Regions from separate parts of the Paenibacillus sp. 481 genome, predicted to be linked through region 1. Evidence: riboswitches for the same ligand, from Rfam matches in the RefSeq annotation. Region 1 holds a riboswitch; the other holds the start of a gene.
The links. Region 1 has a riboswitch for cyclic di-AMP ahead of KIK04_RS05635 (TrkH family potassium uptake protein). Riboswitches for the same ligand answer to the same signal wherever they lie in the genome.
Positions count from the first base shown of each region.

Region 1 (8,026 bases):
TCAGCTGAATCCGAGGCGGAAGAGTTAAGGGTTCTTTTTATAGTAGGGCATTTAGCCAGTGAACTTTGCGAATGGCCTGCTGTGATAGGCGCGAATGACATACACAATAACGATAGGCAATAGCAAGTAAGTGATACCAACGAATACACTGCCGAGTGATCCGCTCCATAAAAAATATTGCGACATAAGTATCGTGTCAATCATCAAGTGTGCAAATAAAGCAGTCCAAAATCCGTGTTTCACCATAATAAACAAAAAGCAGAACCCGATTATAAGCAGTTCAAGTGGCCGGGAATAGAACGGATATACCGGATAAAGGACATGTCCGAATGCCCAAATCAAGGTTGGAATCATGCCTGCGAGCCACGGATTGCGTAGCCACCGTAAAAATAAACCTACCCCGAACAAACGATACACGACTTCTTCTGAAATGGCTGCTACCCAAGCAAGTAACGGGAAAAAAGCCATGTATGTCATATTGAGAGGCGATTGTTGGGCATCATTCGCCGTCCAAGTATCAAACCCCCGTTCTAAGCAGAAGAAAATGATCGTCTGAACGCCAAGCAACAACCCAGCAAAAAGAAGTCCAAGCCAAAGGGAGCGCACAAGATGATGACCAAAATGCGCATTACGCCATGTTGGCATCAGGTCGCCGTACGTCGTGTCTTTCCATAATTGGCGTCCTGCGACGAGCGCAAAATAGACTCCAATGCCTTGAATAAGTGTAATTCCGTATTGAATGAGCGAAATAAATGTCAAATTGAGCTTGGCAGCTGGTACTTCTAGTTCCAGCGCAATTTGGCTAGGCAGTACATTCCAAATGTGCAGCAGTGAAATTCCGCCCGACACGAGTGTCAGCGCGATCATCGTGTTGGAACCGAAGCGAACCGTGTTCCGATATCGAATGCACATCAAAATAGCGAGTGCACTGAGGGCAAATGAGACCCACAAATAACCGTAACGGTATACGTTTTGTGCCGTATCTGTCTGCTTCTGAATGAGTTGTTCATAAGCATCAGGAACGACCCACACAGGTTCGGCTCGAATAACGGCACGGTCGGCCACTTCAACTTCAATATGCAGCTTGGATTGTCCTACTTTTGCGGTCGGGACGTGAAACAGATAAGTATGATTGGGCAGTTCGCGATCCAGTACGAACGATTGTTTCTTCCAGCCGAGTGAATAAGCCGCTTCCTCTGCAAGTTTGGCTTGCTGCGTCTGATGTGTAGCTGTCGATGGTGATGAATCAGGCAGTGACTGCTGTGTTCTTTTTGTGGATGTGGATGTAAGTGTATCATCGCTCACGAAACCAAATCCGACGACACTGCCTGTTGTCAGATGAATGTCAACACGTAGTGTCCCAGCTTGCTCACCTGCAAGGACAGGAAGCAGGACGCGATACGTATCCATAGGCGCCTGTTTATCCCAGCGCTTGTACTGTTCGAGTACGCCTTCCTTATTGACGTAGCCCGAAAACATTTTGTTCGTCGTATACACGACCGAAGTATCGCTGTGTGGAGCGACCCTAATGTCTCCGCTCCATTGCTGTTGGATGAATGAAGTCGCTCGTGCTTCGGCCTCTGACTTGGACAGTAAGCGCAAGTTAGGCTCCACTGCTTGCTGGCTCTGTAGTTGTGGGATGATGATCTGCATCATCAGGAATAATAGAAATCCAATAGCGGATGCAGCTATTAGAAAGCGTGGCAGACGAGTACGGTTTTGCTTCAATTTCATGTGAGGTTCACCTCCATTTTGTTCGTGCAAATAAGATTATTTGTATAGTTTAGCAAGAGAAGGCTTGAAAATCGACGTTTTACGAAATGACAGCGTGAAAACAACCGTTTGTAAGCGTTATCTGCCGCTATTTCACCGCTTTTTATTGCATTTTTGCGCGTTCTATGACTTTGTGTGTGGCTAACTAAACGTTTATAATCTCGTTATGAATCGAATAACAAGCCGAGTTTCGCATAGTTGCGAAAGCGGGGGAACCGAATTTTTGGGGTGAATTTCGTACTGATTAACGACGTGAAAGTAGGATATTGTGCTTTCCGTATCGTTGGTCAGATGAATAGGGCGACCTGGACGTGCCCGAATCCGTCAGCTAACCTCGTAGGCATTTTACGTCAGGATACCAGCGCGAGCATTGGGATTTCCAGTGCTTTTTTTCGTGACTAAAAAGAGGTGTAAGCTCTGAAAACATTGCTTTCAGCAAAACGTTGGCATTTGACGCCCCCGCAAACTTTAGTATCAGGGTTCGCATTTATTATTTTATTTGGGGCATTTTTACTTATGCTTCCGTTGTCCAACACCGACGGAAAAACTTTATCCTTTATCGACGCGCTCTTCACCGCTACATCCGCGACGTGTGTAACGGGGCTAGTTGTCGTGGATACGGGAACACATTTTACGCTGTTCGGGCAAATTGTGCTTCTATGTTTGATTCAAGTGGGCGGCTTAGGATTTATGACGATGGCAACACTGATTGCCTTTGCCTTCAAAAAGCGGATTTCGCTTAAAGATCGGCTTATTTTGCAGGAAGCGTTAAATCAAGGCAGCATGGAGGGGATCGTGCGCCTTATTCGGAAAGTAGTCATGTTTGCTTTTATTATCGAAGGGACGGCGGCGATCTTGTTCGCTCTCCGCTGGTCATTTGATATGCCGATTGGACAGGCTATATATTATGGGATTTTTCATGCCATTTCCTTATTTAACAATGCGGGATTTGATTTGTTTGGCCCGATTAGTGGTCCGTTCTCTAGCTTCACCAGTTATGTAGGGGACCCTATCGTGAACCTCGTCACCATGTTTTTAATTATATCGGGCGGCCTCGGCTTTATTGTGCTGTCAGACTTGTTCGATTATAAGACGACTAAGCGGCTTTCGCTGCATAGTAAAGTGGTTATATCGATGACGAGCTTGCTAATTGTCCTAGGTGCGATCGTTATTCTCGTATTCGAGTTTACGAACACTAAGACATTAGGCAGTATGAACGGGTGGGAGAAGTTCTGGGCTTCGCTGTTCCAATCCGTATCACCACGTACGGCAGGGCCTAACTCCATCGATATCGGGGCTATGCGCCAAGCATCACAGTTTTTTATTATTATTTTGATGTTTATCGGTGCTTCGCCAGGGTCGACAGGCGGTGGGATTAAGACGACGACGTTTGCCATATTGATTGGCGCGGTTATTGCGATGATTCGCGGTAAAGAGGATATTGTATTGTTTCGTAACCGCCTTGCGATTGACCGTATTTTTAAAGCGGTAACACTAACGCTGCTGGCTTTGTCGTGGGTCATCATCATTACGATGATTTTGACGACGACCGAGGATCAACTGTTCATCAAAATTTTGTTTGAAACGACATCAGCATTTGGCACGGTCGGCCTGTCGATGGGCATTACGCCTGAATTGTCTGATATCGGCAAGTTGTTGTTATGTGTAACGATGTTTGCTGGCCGGCTTGGACCACTGACATTGGCGTACGCGCTTGGACCGAAAAGCGAGCGCGAGCTGTACCGTCATCCAGAAGGTAAAATTACAATTGGATAACCTTGCACACAGGAATGAACAGGTTCCCACAAGGCAAGCATCAATTGGTGGCTACGAGGGAATAAATAGTTGAATGAGTATTGGACGAAGGGGATTACGTCAAGATGGTGTTACAGCAATTTGCAGTCGTCGGCATGGGCCGATTTGGATCTAGTTTAGCAAAGGAGCTCGTGAAGCTCGGGCATCAGGTGCTAGGCATCGATAAAGATGAGGAAGTCGTAGACGAAATGAACGGCATTGTTACTCATGCTGTGGTCGCAGATGCGACTGATGAGGAAGTGCTGCGCTCGCTCGGCATCCGCAACTTTGACTGCGTCATCGTTGCGATTGGCAACGATATTCAGACGAGCATACTCGTCAGCATTCAGATGAAGGAGCTCGGTCTCAAGCGGGTCGTTGCGAAGGCCGTAACCGAGTTGCATGGCAGAGTACTCGACCGAATTGGTGTCGATCGGATTATTTACCCTGAGCGAGACATGGGTATTCGGGTCGCGCATCAACTTGTCTCTCCGAACTTGCTCGATTATATCGAGCTGTCTAAAGATTACACAATTGTAGAGCTTAGTGTGCCGAATTGCTTGGATGGCATGTCGCTTCGAGATTTAAATACACGTTCGCGCTTCGGGTGCAGCATTGTTGCTCTCAACAAAGAGGGCGGAATTATTATTGCGCCGACGGCGGAAGATGTCCTTAGTGAAAAAGACATTATGGTCCTCATTGGTACGAATGAGCAAATTGAAGAATTTGAGGACGTTATCATTGATAGACTGTAATAAACGGTGATAAGCAGTAATAAAGGGGGTCGTGACTTCTAAACGTTCTAAACGTTTGGGTCACGACCCTCTTTGTTTATGTTACACATACCGGCTCCAGTTGGTTGCCCCTTGTACCGTTTCATCAATAAATTGGCGTGCGGTTTGATTGAGCGCTGCTTGCTCGGCATACACGAGCGACATAATTCGTTCGGTCTGTTCCAGTTCTTTCATATGAACGGTAATTAACTCGTTATGTTCTAACAGCTCCTGCCGTAAGTACGACTTGGGCAGCAACGCAGCGGCCTGACACGTTGTAATTAACCTCATAATAGCTTCAAAAGAATCGATCTCCATACGAATATCGGGCATGATGCGATATCTGCGAAATAAATCATCGGTCAATTTTCGATACCACGTTCCATTTGAAAATAGCAACATCGGCAGCCCGTTCAACTGTGCCATCGACCACGACTTTTGCTTAGCAAGCTCGTGATATTTAGGCAGAACAAGTTGCAAATGGTCAGCGAATAAAGGAATACAAATCAGTCCAGGCTCACGTATCGCGTCCGCGACGAGGCCTAAGTTTACTTTTTGCTCGCGGATAAGCGATATAATTTCGTGTGTTTTGCCCGTCACTGCTTTTAATTGGGCACTCGGGTGCTTGTCCATAAAGCGTGAGACGAACATAGGCAGCGTCGTTTGTAGCGTCGTTAGACTGGCTCCGATCGTAACCGTGGCATTTCCTTCTGATTTATAATCAGCGATAGATTTCAAGAAGGTCAATTGTCGACTCCGAACGTCTAGCGCAAACTCATAGGTCATTTGTCCCACTCTTGTAAGTTCAAGCCGTTTGCCTTTACGGACAAACAATTCTACTCCTAGCTCATTTTCTAAGCGAGCAATTTGTCGAGATAATGCAGGCTGCGAAACGTTTAAGCGTTTGGAAGCTTGGTTGACGGTAGATAATTCGACGACTGTTGCAAAAGATTCAAGCAAATCAAGCATGCGCAGCACCTCCGAAAAGGAATAGGTTTAGGTAAAAAATACAATTAAAATGATCGTTATGCGTTTTAGTTATAAAAAATATAACAACATTGCAATTCCATTATAAGTGGAAAAGGAGTAACATGGAAGTGTCACAAGTTGTTCACAAAGAGAGAAGATGGTTGCGAAAATGTGACCGTTAGCGTGTCGAAACATGAAAAGAAGGTCATTCATGATGTCCAACAAATTGTCATTGTTCGACAAAATGTTGACGCTTTCAACACGCACTAGTAAAATGAGGATGCTTTATTACCAAAATCTACTGGCTACACATCAGAAAGGGGAAACGGCACGCTTATGAAACGGGGTTATTTTTACTCGCGGAAGTTGCACTCGTTGCTGGGAGTTATTCCATTGGGCTTCTTTCTTATTACGCACATGGTTTCTAACTTCTCCGCATTTGAAGGCGGGAAAGAATCGTTTCAAGACAAGGTAGCACTCATTAACGGATTACCGTTAGTGTTTTTCTTGGAATTGTTTGGGATTTGGCTGCCACTCTTATACCATGGGGTGTACGGATTGTACATTGCTTATACGTCGCGTAACAACGTCGGCAACTACAATTACGGCCGCAACGTTGCCTTTTTGCTGCAGCGTATAACCGGAGTTATTACGTTCATCTTCGTTACGTGGCATGTGTACGAAACTCGCGTGCAAATCGCGCTAGGCAATTTGAGGCATGAGGACTTGGGCACTTATATGAACGGCATATTCGCAAATCCGTTCATGCTGGCCTTCTACGTCGTTGGCGCAGTGGCAGCATCTTACCATTTTGCAAACGGTCTGTGGGCGTTTTTTGTAAGCTGGGGTGTGACCGTTGGTCCGCGTGCGCAAGCTGTATCCGCAAAAATTTGCATGGGCTTATTTGTCATCATGTCCGTGTTGTTTGTGCTGGCTATCGTCGGCATGCGTAAAGAAGAGTTCGAAGCGGCAAGCGCATTGCTTGAAACCGCGAAATCGGTTATCGGTTAAAGGGAGAGTGACTTGCAATGGCTAAACAGAACATTATCGTTGTTGGCGGCGGCCTAGCAGGGTTGATGGCGACGGTTAAAGCAGCGGAAGCAGGCGTTCATGTCGACCTGTTTTCTTTAGTACCTGTTAAACGTTCCCACTCTGTGTGTGCGCAAGGTGGAATTAATGGAGCAGTAAATACAAAAGGCGAAGGTGACTCCCCGTGGGAGCACTTTGACGATACAGTTTATGGTGGCGACTTCTTAGCGAATCAGCCTCCGATTAAGGCGATGTGTGATGCAGCGCCAGGCATTATTCACTTGATGGACCGGATGGGGGTTATGTTTAACCGTACTCCGGAGGGCTTGCTTGATTTCCGTCGCTTTGGCGGTACGAAGCATTCCCGGACGGCATTTGCAGGCGCGACAACAGGCCAGCAATTGCTGTATGCCCTTGATGAGCAAGCTCGTCGCTGGGAAGCGGCAGGACTTGTTACAAAATACGAGCATTCCGAGTTCTTATCCGCTGTAGTGGATGACGATGGCGTGTGCCGCGGTATTTGTGCGCAAGACTTGCACTCGATGGAAGTGAAGACGTTCAAGGCTGACGCCGTCATTTTGGCGACGGGTGGCCCAGGTATCATTTTCGGTAAAACAACTAACTCCGTTATTAATACAGGGACAGCGGCGAGTGCCGTGTACCAACAGGGCGTATCTTATGCCAATGGTGAGTTTATTCAAATTCACCCAACAGCTATTCCAGGTGATGACAAGTTGCGTCTCATGTCCGAGTCGGCTCGTGGTGAGGGTGGACGTATTTGGACATACAAGGATGGCAAGCCTTGGTATTTCCTTGAGGAGAAGTATCCGGCTTACGGAAACCTTGTTCCGCGCGATATCGCGACACGGGAAATTTTCCATGTGTGTGTCGACATGAAACTCGGCGTCAATGGCGAGAACATGGTTTATCTCGATCTGTCGCATAAAGACCCGAAGGAACTGGACGTTAAGCTGGGCGGCATTATCGAAATTTACGAGAAGTTCATGGGCGACGACCCGCGTAAAATTCCGATGAAAATCTTCCCTGGCGTTCACTACTCAATGGGCGGCATGTGGGTGGACTACAATCAAATGACGAACATTCCGGGCTTGTTTGCGGCTGGTGAATGCGAGTATCAGTATCATGGTGCGAACCGTCTTGGAGCGAACTCGTTGTTGTCTGCCATTTATGGCGGTATGGTAGCAGGGCCGAAAGCGGTTGAATACATTCGTGGCTTGAAAAAAGCGACTGAGGACGTTAGCTCTAGCGTGTTCGACAGAGAGACGAAGAAGCGTACCGATCATTACGAGAGCTTACTGAAGATGGACGGCTCCGAAAACGCTTACGTGCTACATAAAGAGCTGGGCGAATGGATGACGAACAATATGACGGTTGTTCGCTACAACAGCAAGCTGGAAGAAACGATTGGCAAAATTAAAGAGCTGAAGCAGCGCTATTCCAATATTAACATGACAGATACAGCGCGTTGGAACAACCAAGGTGTGGCCTTTACCCGTCAGTTGTGGAACATGCTTGAATTGGCAGAAGCAATGACTTTGGGCGCACTTCTACGCGACGAGAGTCGTGGCGCGCACTACAAGCCAGAGTTCTTAGAGCGTAATGATGAAGAGTTCATGAAGACGACGATGGCAAAATGGACGCCTGATGGCCCGCAAATCAGCTACGAC
Region 1 is NZ_CP075175.1:1,325,931-1,333,956, reverse strand. Features, by position in the region: gene KIK04_RS05640 (CPBP family intramembrane glutamic endopeptidase) at 52-1,734, opposite strand; cyclic di-AMP (ydaO/yuaA leader) riboswitch at 1,945-2,132, shown strand; gene KIK04_RS05635 (TrkH family potassium uptake protein) at 2,224-3,549, shown strand; gene KIK04_RS05630 (potassium channel family protein) at 3,654-4,322, shown strand; gene KIK04_RS05625 (LysR family transcriptional regulator) at 4,404-5,309, opposite strand; gene KIK04_RS05620 (succinate dehydrogenase cytochrome b558 subunit) at 5,646-6,320, shown strand; gene sdhA (succinate dehydrogenase flavoprotein subunit) at 6,338-8,026, shown strand, end outside.

Region 2 (8,026 bases), 910 kb from region 1:
GCTCAATATTATGACACTAGGTGCGATGACCGTCGCGATTGGACGTGTCGTAGATGACTCTATCGTTGTTGTTGAGAACATCTACCGCCGTATGTCTTTAAAGCAGGAGACGCTTAAGGGCAAGGACTTAATTCGTGAAGCAACGAAGGAAATGTTCGTGCCAATTATGTCTTCAACGATTGTTACGATTGCGGTCTTCTTGCCGCTCGGTCTAGTAACGGGCATGATCGGCGAGTTGTTCTTGCCGTTCGGTTTGACGATCGTATTCTCTTTGCTTGCATCTCTGCTCGTAGCGGTTACGGTTGTGCCGATGATGGCGCATCAGATGTTCAAGCGTGGTATTCATGAGAAGCACCAGCATCACGAAGATAAGCCAGGCCGCTTGGCTTTGGCATACAAGCGTACACTTGAGTGGTCGTTGAACCATAAAGGGATTACGTCATTGATTGCGGTGTTGCTGCTCGTAAGCAGTATGATGCTTGCACCGCTCGTTGGTGTCAGCTTTATAGCTTCGGAAGAAGAAAAGATGATTATTGCGACCTATAATCCGGAAGCAGGTCAGACTTTGGATGAAGTGAAAGATACGGCCATGGTCGCGGAATCGTACTTCCAAGCAGATGAACATGTAGAAGTCGTGCAGTTCTCAGTGGGTGGCGAGAATCCGTTCAGTCCGGGTGCGCGCAATCAGGCGCTATTTTTCGTGAAGTACAAGCCAGACACACCGGAGTTTACACAGCTGAAAGATCAAGTTATGAAGGATCTAAAGGCGAAGACGAGTAAAGGTGAGTGGGGGCAGATGGACTTCGCCTCTGGCGGCTTTAGTGGCAACGACCTGAAGTTGTTCGTATATGGCGATAACTTGGACAAAATGAAGCCTGTCGTAGCTGATTTAGAAAAGCGGTTAGCGAAGGTAGAAGGTCTAAGTGATGTGCAGTCCAGTTTATCTGACGCATATGAAGAATACACATTTTCGATTGATCATAAAAAGCTAAGCCAGTATGGCCTAACGTCTGCTGATGTCGGCATGTTGCTCAGTCAACAGCGGGAACGGCCTGTGTTAACAACCGTCGAGAAGGACGGGGAAGAGCTGAATGTATATTTGCAGGTGAAAGAAGAAAAGACGAAGTCGGTAGATGACCTGTTGAATCGCGAATTGACGACTCCTCTTGGAACCAAGGTTAAAGTGTCTGAAGTCGTTAAGGTGAACGAAGGTACAACATCGGATACGATTACACGCAAAAATGGTCGTCTTGTGCTTGATGTCAGCGGCAAAATAAACGGAGCCAACGTTGGCGAAGTATCGGCTGCTGCTCAGAAGGAAGTAGATGCAATGAAACTTCCGACTGGTGTTGAGATTTCCACAGGCGGTGTGACGGCTGATATTCAAGAATCGTTTACACAGCTTGGAGTTGCCATGTTGGCGGCGATCGCTATTGTGTACTTGATTTTAGTTATCACTTTCGGCGGTGGAGCGGCGCCATTCGCTATCCTGTTCTCGCTTCCATTTACGGTTATCGGAGCGATGGTGGCTCTCTATATAGCTGGGGAGACGATTAGTATATCTGCACTTATCGGTATGCTGATGCTGATCGGTATCGTTGTGACGAATGCAATTGTATTGATTGACCGTGTTATCCAAAAGGAAGAGGAAGGCTATTCTGTACGTGAAGCCTTGCTAGAAGCGGCAACGACGCGTCTCCGTCCTATTCTGATGACGGCGATCGCGACGATCGGGGCGTTAATTCCGCTGGCTATCGGGATGGAAGGCGGCGGCGTAATCTCTCGTGGTCTCGGTGTGACGGTAATCGGTGGCTTGACCAGTTCGACACTGCTGACGCTGCTTATCGTACCGATCGTCTATGAGATGATCGTGAAGCTGCGCCGCAAGAAATCGAATCATAATGCTGCTGCCTAACGATAAACCATAAACGTAAAGAAATAGAGAGCTGTTCTCCATGATTGGGGAATGGCTCTCTTTTTGCTTGTTTGCTAGGCAGTGTGGAATGATAGCGTTTGTGTTACTTTTTGAAAAAAAGGGTAATACGAATTATACGATGTTCAACCTGAAATAAAACAAGCCTGGTAAAGTGCGATAATATCGCCTTTTACCAAGCTTGTCCCATAAACGAATAGCTTATAACGTGAAATGAATGCTATTTGCCGCTCTGTGCAGTTGCAACTGCATAGCTCGCGTAACTGTCGAACTTCTCTTCGGCCATTACGCGACGAGCGCCCAAATAGCGCTTCTCATAATAGTCCATGCTTAGTTTGTCGATGCGTACACCGTCGTTGGATGCCGAATGAGCAAACTTGCCGTTACCGACAAAAATACCAACGTGTGATACACCTTTACCGCTAGTGTTAAAAAAGACCAAGTCTCCAGGACGGAGTTCATCTTTGCTGACCTTATCTCCTTCTTCAAATTGCGAGGAAGAGGAACGAGTCAAATCGATGCCCATTTTGTCGAATACGTATTTCGTAAAGCCCGAGCAGTCAAAACCGCTTGTTGTCGAACCTCCGTATGAATACGGAACTCCTAGTAAGTCTTCGATCGTATTGTCCATCTTGGATGCTGCAAATGCGCTGCCTGTACTAAAAGAGAACAGGACGCTCAGACCCAGCACCGCTGTAGCCAGCTTCTTTTTCAATTGGTTAAGCCCCTTCCTTGCCTGCGAGGTTAGCTGAAGGGTTCGGTTGAAGGTAACCTATGATCTCTGCTTGCGGCAAGATCAATTCACCCGTAAAGACTGGTTCCCCCGTTTCCCGGATGTGGACGGGAATTCGGCGCATTTTGGAATGTCACATCTAGATTACGGTACATAAATTACAAAATTGAAAGAACTAGATCTGATTTAATTACAAAGTTGTAACAAATCTAAGGTTTATTTTAGCAGACGGGTTTTGTTTTTACAAACCATTTTTGCCCTATTCACAAAAAAAACTTGCTTGATCGGCAATAGCCGACGACAAGCAAGCCTTTTTATGCAAGATCTGTTCGATAAATGTAACGGTCAGGAAATGGTTCGACAACGATTATTCAGCAACCGCTCGTTAACTACTGTAACTACCGTAACTACTTCGTGTTGTCTGCTTCGCGCCATACCGCGTAGCGGGCAGATAGCCCCCACATTTTAAGAAATACGCGCACGGCTGGGAACGCTTGCTGCAAAATAAGTGCCGTCATTCCCGTCCATAAGAAAGCTGCACTGGTTACAGCTATGCTGCACGCCAAGCCTATAGCCATAAATAGGGCCGATAGTCCAAGTGTAGGCAGCAAGCGCCTTATGCCAATACCAAGAGCACGATGCAGTGCCGTCTCAGAAGCGACGCCAAATTTTAAAAAGAGGAACACATGGTGTAACAGCCAGCCGCCTAAAGCCCATACGAGCGCGAATGGTAACAAATCAGTAAGGAGTGTTTGTAAGCTCGGATGCCTAGCTAATGACTTTGCTGCCAGCGGTATGAACCAGTAGGCCGGTGCCAAGAGTACGGTCATTTCCAACACATATAAAAATAGTATCGATTTCCACGTTGTTTTGATGCCTTTAAAAAAGCTAAGTCCTACACGCGAGTGCGCCATGGAGTAAAATAGGCCAGCATGGATGAGCGGGGTCAGTAGCATGTGAACAACAATAAACGCTAGTGCCGTCCACAAATAAGGTGTATACTCGCTCGTCTTCATCAAATGAAACTGGCTTTCCATTATAAACAGCTGCGCACTTAGTTCAGTTGGCGGGGGGTTAGGGTAACGATGGAGCACGGGAACGACGATATCTTCGATGAATCGGTACAGAAAAAAGCCCCACAGCAGCTGATATAAGAACAAAATAATGCCGATATACACATGATCTTTTAACCAAGTCCATCCTTCATGTACATATAATTTCATCGTTATCACCACCCTAGCACGTTCGTTATCGCTTCCATTAATTTAACGACAGTCAAATTGGAGCGCGTTCGCAACGGTTCTTCAACCTCAGCTCGCATATAATTGTTAATATGCTTATTTTCGAGCACGATTTTGTAAAGGGGATCAACCATGACCCATTCTAACGGTTTGGGGTGGCTAATCTTGTAGCGAATGCGATCACCATCGCCATTCCATACTTTGCGTGTAATGCTGCCGTCAGCAAAGCTGAACACAATGGTGATGTTCGGATAATCGGCTCCCAGCTTCCGAATATGTACGGTAGATTCGTAGTGATTATCGTTTCCTTGGGCAATTCGCTCGGTCTGGATACTTTCAACCGCAAAGTCAGCCATTTTGTCACTGTACACATATTGATTGAAAAATTGGGTCCATTTTTGCTTCGTCACCTGCTCGACGACCCGTTGGAAATCGGCAGTAGTCGGATGTTTGAAGCGGTACTTCTGCGTGTACGTTCGCAATATGCGCTGCATGGTCTTGTCCCCGACTTGAGCCTCCATCGCTCGTAGCACGAGCTTGGCACGCAAGTACACATTTTCGGCGTAATGATCTTGATGGTTGTAGCGCCATGCCTCAAGCTTCAATGGCGCTGGGCTCGTAATGTAGCTCGCCTGTACGGCCAAGTTAGGCGTGACACCGAATTCTTCTTCCATCAACTTATCTTCTGCATAAGAAGTGAAGCCCTCATCTAGCCATGCCTCTTCGAATTCATTGGAGGCGAGCAGGCCATAAAAATATTGATGGCCAATTTCGTGTACGACGGTTCTTTCTAAATCGTAGCCAGGGCTATCGTCCTCCGCGCCAAAGGCGGTAACGAGCGTAGGGTACTCCATGCCCCCAGCACCATTAGCCGATTTAGGCGGAACGACAATCGACAGCGTCGAATAAGGATACTCTCCGTACCACTCGCTATATTTAGCCAAGGCTGTTTTGGCCGCATATAAATATCTTTCTTTCAGTTCCTTATGCTTCGGGTCCAAATAAAGCTTAATGCGCACCCCAGGTACATGCTTGGCCGAAAAAGGTTCTTCAAAGTAGACGAAGTTAGGCGAAGCAGCCCATGCAAAGTCGTGCACATCATCGGCATAAAATTGATACGTTTTCCAGCCCTGCTCATTTACAGGTGTCTTCGTCGGAAACCCAGTTGCAGCCACGATATATGGCTCAGGCACTTTAATTCGGACACTATAAATGCTGAAATTCGAATAAAATTCCGAATTTCCATGGTATTGATGCACGTTCCACCCTTCGGATGTACGGCCACGAACGCCAGCTTTTTCATAGGCAGCTACCTTCGGGAACCATTGTCCAGCCATGACAAAGTTATCGGAGTAACCCATGCGGGCAAATACTTTGGGCAGCTTCACTTCATATTTCATTTTTAAAGTAATAGCCTCAGTTGCCTTAACGGGTTGCGGAAGCCTAATTTTCATGACCGTTCGATCAAGCTCGTTGCCATCATCCGGCTGCACATAATCAATTCGATTCATAAGTGAAAAGCCATCTGTCGTTTGCAGCGTGGTCACAGTCATACCGCCGAATCCATCGGTAGGCATTTTATCCTCCCTCAGCGCTCCTTTGGACTCTTTCATAAAAGTAGATTGCGGAGACTGGAACGCATTTGGATACAAATGAAAATAAAGTTCGTTGACGGTCTTTTTCCCCGGATTCGTCCATGTTACCGTCTGATATCCATACAGCGTATGAGAAGACTCGTCCAGTTTGACGTCGATGTGATATTCAGTTACACGTTCACTTAGTGGCTTTGTTATAGGCTGCTCCACGTGTTGTGGGGCTGTAGGCTCCTCCGAACTTGCAGGCTCTTGCGTGTGGAGTGAGGGGAGTGAGCCCGACGGCCAGAACCAGTTAAAAGTGAGATAGCATGCTGCAACTAACGCAACAACTTGAAAAATGGAACGATAGGCGGTGCGTCGGGTCATACGTTTCTTACCTCCCGTTGACAAGCAATCTACAGCATGTATATGTTGGCTTTTTGCGGATTATTAGCTAAAATGAAAATTGATTTAATCCACCACCTGAGACGATCGCGTCAGATCGGACAAGGGCAAGGAAGGAGCGCGCGTAATAATGGAACAATCGGATAAGAAAGTTAAGAAGCCGCTTGCGTTGAACGTGGTTAGCGGTACTAAGCATAAAGGATTTGGTGCAGGTAGCATCGACTTGAACAATGTTTCCCCAGTCATCATTGACGAGGGACGTGCTTACATTGATATGGGTGCTATGCACGCAAAGAGTAAAGTGGAGCGCGGCATTAAGTTTTCCCCGAACAAAGAGGATGTGCCTAACGGTCGTCAATGCTGGATCGTGTGGGTAGCAGTTGACCGTGGGCCGGAGGGCGCATTTTATGGCGGCCTGTCTGCTTGCGAAATGCTAGTGGATACGGAAGCGAAGCGTGGTTGGAAAGTTCTTGCTGACCATGTAAATAAGATGGACTATGCGATGAAGCGTCGTGTTATTGCGGACGGCTTGGGTGATGAAGAGAAGGCAGCACTGCGTGAGCTGCTTATTACGCATAACGCGGAATGGTGGGAGCGTACACCTGAGGAGTTCAAAGCGCAATTGGCATAGGGTATCAATAGAAGGAGGCAGCCTAGCGGCTGTCTTTTTTGTTTTACATAGGGTATGGACGTTATGAAAACGATAACCACTTCAGCATAGGATAGTTATTTTTCATAATTAATGTCGAATATTGTTGACAATTGGCATAAGTCGCAATATGATAAACTGGTGATAATCATTCTCAACAAATGATTTGACCTTACATTTTTTATGTGCATTTACATCTGGGGGTTATGACTTTGAAGAAAAAGTACCAAACCGTCTTTGCTATATTGCTAACAATGCTCCTCATTGTGGGCTGTGGTTCGCAGGCAACAGAAGGTGGACAAGCAAGCGGCAATGAATCTACGAAAAAAGAAGCAACAACCGAGTCAGCGCGCAAGATTAAGCATGAACTGGGCGAAGCGGAACTGAAAGGCACGCCGCAACGCGTAGTCGTACTGGAATTCTCCTTCGTTGATGCGTTGGCATCGCTTGATATTAAGCCAGTCGGTATTGCAGATGACGGTAAGACAGACCGTATCTTGAAGCCACTGGCCGATAAAGTAGCAGGTTACACTTCTGTGGGTACGCGTAAGCAACCTAGCTTGGAAGTAATCAGCTCTTTGAAGCCAGATTTGATTATTGCAGACTGGAAACGCCATAAGGCGATTTATGAAGATTTGAAAGAAATCGCGCCTACGCTTGTGCTGAAAAGCTTGGAAGCTGGGTATGATGACAATATAGCTTCCTTCCAAACGATTGCTGACGCAATGAACAAGCAAGAGGAAGGGAAGAAGCGTTTGGAACAGCACGCGCAAACGCTTGAAACGTTGAAAGCAAAAGCACCTGCGACAGACGCGAAACAGACGGTTATGTCGGCAGCTGTCCGTAAGGAAGGCTTTAATGCACACACGTCATCCTCTTACGGGGGAGCGCTGTTTGAGAAGGTCGGATTGATGAACGCCATTCAAGATCCGAAAGCACCGTATGCAGAATTGACATTGGAGCAACTGTTGAACATTAATCCGGATGTCCTGTTCTTGATGAAGACAGACGGTGAGCAAACGATTGTAGACGAGTGGTCTGAAAATCCGCTCTGGCAGCAATTGAACGCTGTTAAAAAGCAGCAAGTGTTCGAGGTTGATCGTAACTTGTGGACGCGCTGGCGTGGGCTCGTTGCTGGAGAAATCATGGTAGACGAAGCGATCCAGTACGTGTCGGGTTGCAAAAAAACGGCAAACTAATGCATATATAAGAGGTGGGTGTTCTCATTGAGCACCTGCCTTTTTGTCCATATGTCGGCATGTTGCGACTGGATTGGAAGTTAGATCGAAGCGATAAGGAGGCAAAATTTCGCGTGACGGAACAACATCGTAGTTCTCGGCGTCCTGCGTTTCTGTTGACGCTCCTAATAGGATTTATTTTATTGTTTTTTGGCTTAATTCTGAACGTATCACTCGGTTCATCAGATATTTCTTTCGCAGAAGTGATTAAAGCGCTGCTCTATTTGGACCATACCAAGGAGATGCTGATCGT
Region 2 is NZ_CP075175.1:2,238,927-2,246,952, reverse strand. Features, by position in the region: gene KIK04_RS09705 (efflux RND transporter permease subunit) at 1-1,915, shown strand, start outside; gene KIK04_RS09700 (C40 family peptidase) at 2,154-2,648, opposite strand; cyclic di-AMP (ydaO/yuaA leader) riboswitch at 2,652-2,797, opposite strand; gene KIK04_RS09695 (carbamoyl transferase) at 3,074-3,889, opposite strand; gene KIK04_RS09690 (M1 family metallopeptidase) at 3,895-5,868, opposite strand; gene KIK04_RS09685 (YwhD family protein) at 6,017-6,517, shown strand; gene KIK04_RS09680 (ABC transporter substrate-binding protein) at 6,742-7,734, shown strand; gene KIK04_RS09675 (FecCD family ABC transporter permease) at 7,848-8,026, shown strand, end outside.
Region 2: linked by a shared signal. The riboswitch ahead of KIK04_RS09700 (C40 family peptidase) and the one ahead of KIK04_RS05635 (TrkH family potassium uptake protein) in region 1 are both predicted to bind cyclic di-AMP.